2 regions of the Thermoanaerobacter brockii subsp. finnii Ako-1 genome follow, and region 2 is predicted to be linked to the other one. Evidence: a T-box and tRNA genes for the amino acid it is inferred to sense, from the RefSeq annotation. Region 2 holds a T-box; the other holds one or more tRNA genes.

Region 1 (3,172 bases), 410 kb from region 2:
TGCCTTCCTCCTTCTTCCTTCGTCAATACGTAAACTTGTGCCTCAAATTTCGTGTGCGGCTTTATCGTCCCTGGCTTCGCTAATACTTGCCCTCTCTCTACTTCGTCCCTCTGTACTCCTCTTAATAATACTCCTATGTTGTCTCCTGCTTGCGCCTCATCCAGTGTCTTCCTGAACATCTCTACCCCTGTTACTACTGTCTTCCTTGATTCCGTCGTCAATCCTATTATCTCTACTTCGTCTCCTACCTTTACCTTCCCTCTCTCTACTCTCCCTGTCGCAACAGTTCCTCTTCCTGTTATCGTAAATACGTCCTCTACTGGCATTAAGAATGGCTTGTCTATGTCTCTCTCCGGTGTCGGTATATATTCGTCTACTACATCCATTAACTGCCATATCTTCCCGCACCATTCGCACTCTCTCTTGCCACATCCACACTCTAATGCCTTAAGTGCTGACCCTACTACTATCGGTGTGTCATCCCCCGGAAACTCATATTCATTCAATAATTCCCTTACTTCCATCTCTACTAATTCTATTAATTCTGGATCGTCTACCATGTCTGCCTTGTTTAAAAATACTACTATATATGGCACTCCTACCTGCCTCGCCAATAATATGTGTTCCCTCGTCTGTGGCATCGGTCCGTCTGCTGCTGATACTACTAATATCGCCCCGTCCATCTGTGCTGCCCCTGTTATCATGTTCTTTACATAGTCAGCATGTCCTGGACAGTCTACGTGCGCATAGTGCCTCTTCTCTGTCTCATATTCTACGTGAGTCGTGTTTATCGTTATTCCCCTTGCTCTCTCCTCCGGCGCCTTGTCTATCTCGTCATATCCCTTCGCCTCTGCCATTCCTGCCTTCGATAATACCATCGTTATCGCTGCTGTCAACGTCGTCTTACCATGGTCTACGTGACCTATCGTCCCTACGTTTACGTGGGGCTTCTTCCTCTCAAATTTTTGCTTCGCCATCCTCTTTTCCTCCTTTACTTCAATAAACTTGTCCTGGTGTTTCTTAAAATTGTGTCATAAAAGTAACCCTTTATACATTAATAGGATTAAAAAGCACAACTTCTATGATAAAAAAAAACATCAATAACAAAATTGGAGCCCGCGACCGGGATCGAACCGGTGACCTCCGCCTTACCAAGGCGACGCTCTGCCTACTGAGCTACGTGGGCAAAAGGGAATATCACGACTCCGATTTTTGATTTTACTATAAAGTCTTCTAAATGTCAATAGTTAGCTGTTTCTCATTTCAAGATATCTTTCTAATTTTCTTTTTACCCGTTGTAGAGCATTGTCTACGGATTTAACATGCCTATTTAAATCTTCAGCAATTTCTTGATATGACTTACCATCTAAATATGATACCAAGACCTCCCACTCTAACCCACTCAACAATTCTTCCATCTTGCTCTCAATGTTAACGTATTCCTCTTTGCTTATTATTAACTCTTCAGGGTCAGCAATGCATTGGGTAGAAACAACGTCCATAAGAGTCCTATCAGATTCTTCATCAAAGATGGGCTTATTGAGGGAAACATAAGAATTAAGGGGTATGTGCTTCTGCCTTGTTGCGGTTTTAATAGCAGTAATAATTTGACGAGTCACACATAATTCCGCAAAAGCTTTGAAAGAGGTGAGCTTGTCACTTTTGTAATCTCGAATTGCTTTATAAAGGCCTATCATCCCTTCTTGAATAATATCTTCCTTATCGGCACCTACTAAAAAATAAGCGCGAGCTTTTGCTTTTACAAAACTTTTATACCTTTCAATAAGGTACTCTAAAGCAATTTCGTCTCCTTTTTGAGCTCTAAAAACGACCTCCTCCTCTTCCATTTGGTCATATGGTTGATAGTAATCCTGCTGCGCCCCAGATTTCACAATACCGCCCCCATTTATTATTCCGGCAACTTTATACGTTATAATTATACATTATATTGGTAAAGGTAGTCAAGCTAATTTTAACTGTTTTCTGCCATTTTGCGCAGTTTTTTTACTATTTCATTATCAAGTCGCTCTTCCAAATTGTCTTTATAAATTGTATTCACATAGCTTTTTTTATGGCTTTCAATATATTTATTCATTTCCTCGTAAAGCTCTCTTGCAGACATTCTTATTGCACCATGAGCTAAAACCACCTGCTGCACAGTCCAATCGGAACTTACCACAATTACTTGCTCCTTTTTCGCTAATTCCACTACTTTTAACTCTATAAAATGATCTGCCGATTCGCCTTCTCTTGTGTAAACGACCTCAATACCACTAATTTCTTCATGTTTTTCTAGACTTCCTTTTACATACATTGCATCAAAAACTAATATTATATTTATCCCCGAATATCCTTTAAAATCAGCCAACATATCTATTAACTTGTCCCGCGCATCTTCCAAGTTTTTTTGCGCTTCTTCTTTTAGTATCTGCCAATTATTTATTACATTATAACCATCCACCAACATGTACAAGGACATCACGCCTTATCTTTTCTTTTTGAAACTACTTGATAAATTAAAATGGAGGCTGCTACAGAAGCATTTAAAGAGTTTATCTTACCCTTCATGGGGATTTTGACTACAAAATCACAATTTTGTAAAACTAATTTCGAAACCCCTTTTCCTTCATTCCCAATGACAAAAGCAACAGGAAAATCATAATTCAGCTCTTCAAAACTTTTTTCCGCATTTACATCCGTTCCAACAATCCACAAGCCTCTTTCTTTTAAATCTCGTATTGTATTGTTAATATTTGATACTTTTGCTATTCTCATATGTTCTACTGCTCCAGCAGAAGTTTTTACAACAGTAGCATTAACTCCTACTGCCCGCCTTTTTGGAATTATTATCCCATGGACCCCAAAAGCCTCTGCGCTTCTTATAATCGCACCTAAATTGTGAGGGTCAGTTATCTCATCTAATATCAACAAAAAAGGCTTTTCTTTCTTTTGTTCAGCATATTCCAAAAGGTCATCTACTTCAAAGTATTTATAGACAGCAGATAAAGCTACGACCCCTTGGTGATTTTGACTACCGGCTAGTTTACTTAAAGTATCATTATCAGTAGTAGAAACTACAATACCTGCTTCTTTGGCAAAATTTATTATCTTTGAAATATTTCCTCCTGCTGTTTTAGAAACATATATTTTTTCAATTTCCTTCCCACTTTTT
Region 2 (3,172 bases):
AACAAATAAAAGACATTGGTTCCATCATTCCACTGATTTAAAACAGATAAAAATGATAAAAAGACACATATACTATTAACGAAGGGAGTGAGAAAATTGCAACTATTTTCCATAGGTGTTTCAAAGGATTTAAAACTAGATGCAGAAAATTTAAAACATGGCTTAAAAAATTTAGCTGAAAATGGTATAAAGATTGCGATAAATTCTAATGTGTGTGGCTCAGTTACCTATTATAGCTTAAAAGTGGAGGATAAACAAGGCTTTAGCAATGTTGCGAGAATAAGAAATTATATAGCGGAAGCTATTTCAGATATAATTGTTAACCAAATTGACAAACGGATAATAAAAAAATTAATCAATAAATATTACCATTATTTTTCAGAAGATGAAAAGGAGGAAATAGAAAAAATCGCTTACAATATTTTAGAAGATGATGTGAATAAAGAGACATTTAAATTAGCAAAAAAAGAGCAAATTTTTGTATTGGTAAGAGATTTTTTAAAAGAGAGTGATTATATAGACTTAGAAGGGTTTGTGAACTTTAGACTGAGGGATTTTATTGGTGAACTTAGCGAAGTAACAGATAAGGCTGTTGATGAATTTTTAATGAAAAAAGAGTACAATGAGTTTATAGGTTTACTTAAATACTTCGTCGAATTACAGGATTCAAAAGTTGAAATATTGAATATCATTGTCGATAAAAATGGCAAATTTAAACTTTATGATGAAAATGACAAACCAATATCTAATGATTTTATTAATGAAATAGTTGCTGAATTAAAAGATGGTGTTATAAGTGATGAAGATGCTTTGATAAGCACGCTTATAACCATTGCTCCTAAAAAAATATTTTTTCATTCTATTAACAATATGAGAGATAATGAAATTCTAGAGACGGTTAAAAAAGTTTTTAATGACAAAGTAGAAATTTGCTATGGCTGTGAATTGTGTTCAAAGATTAAATGTGAAAAATAGCCCAGCTTAAGGCTGGGTTTTAAAATTCGTCAAAATCTGATATTATTATATTTGTGATTTTTTAAAATTTAGAGGTGGTGGAATGCAATTTTTAACAAGGATGCTATTTTTAGCTTTTGTAGGAGCAGCTATTGGATGGCTTACGAATTTTGTCGCCGTTAAAATGTTATTTAAGCCTTTGAAACCTGTAAAAATTTTCGGTATTACGTTACAAGGACTTATCCCTAAAAGAAAATATGAAATTGCTAAATCAATAGGTGAAATTGTGGAAAGGGAATTGTTATCTTTTAATGATTTATGGGACAGGCTTTTAACAGAAGAAAATCGCAAGTTTCTATTATCGAATTTGGACTTAAAAGTTAAAGAAGTTACAGAAAATAAACTTCCTTCTTTTCTTCCCAAGGCTATAAAAGAGATGATATCAAACTACATTGGTGATATTATAAATAGAGAAGTAGAAGTATTTTTAAATTCTCCTTCTAATGAAGTGGTAGAGATTATTTCAACAAAACTTAAAATATCAGAAATTGTAGAGGAAAAAATAAAAAGCTTCAAATTAGAAAAATTGGAGGATGTGGTGATAAAAATTGCTCACAGTGAACTTTATATGATAGAGATTATGGGGGGAGTTTTAGGGTTTCTAATAGGAGTATTGCAAGCAATTGTGATACAATTTTTATAAGTTATTATTGACAAATGTCCGAGAGGAAGATATAATGATTAAAAAATTAAATATTAAAGCAATGAGGGGGAAAGTAGATATTTAAAGAACATCACAGAGATTGAATGACATAGGCTGAGATCATTCAAATGTTCTGAATATCGAAGACCACCCCGGAGCTGCGGATGATGAGTCCGAACGGTTATTCCGATATAATACCAGAGTATAAAAAAGAGTGGAACCGCAGATAACCTCTGCCTCTTTACGGGGTAAGAGGTTTTTTATTTAAGAGAAAAATTTTACAAAGGAGGTAATTGAATGATTATAATATTAAAGGATGGCACACAAAGAGAATTTGAAAAGGGTATGACAGTTTATGAAATAGCTAAAAGTATAAGTGAAAGATTAGCAAAAGAAGCCGTCGGTGGAAAGTTTAATGGCAAAGTAGTGGAACTTAATACAAAAATTGAAGAGGACGGAAAATTAGAAATTTTGACTTTTGATGATGAAGAAGGAAAAAAAATTTATTGGCACACTTCTTCCCATATTTTAGCACAAGCTGTAAAAAGGCTTTTTAAAGATGTGAAATTGGCAATTGGTCCAGCCATAGACAATGGTTTTTACTATGATTTCGACACAGATAGGCCTTTTACAACGGAAGACTTTGAGGCTATAGAGCAGGAAATGAATAAAATTATAAAAGAGGATTATAAGTTGGAAAGATTTGTTCTTCCAAAGGATAAAGCTATAAAATTAATGGAGGGAAAAGGTGAACCTTATAAAGTGGAGCTAATTAAAGAGATACCAGAAGGGGAGGAAATTTCTTTTTACAAACAAGGAGAATTTACTGACCTTTGCGCAGGACCTCACCTTATGTCAACAGGTATGGTAAAGACTATTAAATTGTTATCAGTTGCTGGTGCCTACTGGAAAGGCGACGAAAAAAATAAAATGCTTCAAAGAATATATGGAATAAGCTTTCCTAAAAAAAGCATGTTAGATGAATATTTACATATGTTAGAAGAAGCAAAAAAGAGAGACCATAGAAAATTAGGGAAAGAGCTGGATTTGTTTAGTATCCACCCTGAAGGACCAGGCTTTCCATTTTTCCATCCTAAAGGAATGATTATAAGAAACATTTTAGAAGATTTTTGGCGTAAGGAACATATGAAGCACGGTTATCAGGAAATAAAAACACCTATAATTTTAAATGAGGAATTGTGGCGTAGATCTGGACACTGGGACCATTACAAAGAAAATATGTATTTTACTGAAATAGACGGTGAAACTTACGCGATAAAACCCATGAATTGTCCTGGAGCAATGCTTGTTTACAAATCTACAATGCATAGTTACAGGGATTTACCCTTAAGACTTTGTGAATTGGGTTTAGTGCATAGACATGAACTTTCAGGAGTTTTGCATGGGCTTATGAGAGTAAGAAGTTTTACTCAGGATGATGCTCACTTGTTTATGACTCCTGAGCAGGTAGAAGACGAAATTTTAGGGGTTATAAATTTAGTGGATTATTTCTAT

What was found. The T-box of region 2 lies ahead of thrS (threonine--tRNA ligase). A T-box ahead of a tRNA ligase gene usually reads a tRNA of that ligase, here a tRNA-Thr.
Region 1: it has a tRNA-Thr gene. The T-box ahead of thrS (threonine--tRNA ligase) is inferred to sense a tRNA for this amino acid. The anticodon was not compared.

Annotation. Positions count from the first base shown of each region.
Region 1 covers NC_014964.1:395,068-398,239, reverse strand. The annotation lists gene tuf (elongation factor Tu) at 1-977, opposite strand, end outside; tRNA gene THEBR_RS01820 (tRNA-Thr) at 1,111-1,186, opposite strand; gene sigH (RNA polymerase sporulation sigma factor SigH) at 1,248-1,892, opposite strand; gene THEBR_RS01810 (NYN domain-containing protein) at 1,973-2,479, opposite strand; gene rlmB (23S rRNA (guanosine(2251)-2'-O)-methyltransferase RlmB) at 2,479-3,172, opposite strand, start outside.
Region 2 covers NC_014964.1:803,906-807,077, forward strand. The annotation lists gene THEBR_RS03910 (DUF6873 family GME fold protein) at 1-41, shown strand, start outside; gene ytxC (putative sporulation protein YtxC) at 97-975, shown strand; gene THEBR_RS03920 (DUF445 domain-containing protein) at 1,058-1,657, shown strand; T-box leader at 1,710-1,901, shown strand; gene thrS (threonine--tRNA ligase) at 1,955-3,172, shown strand, end outside.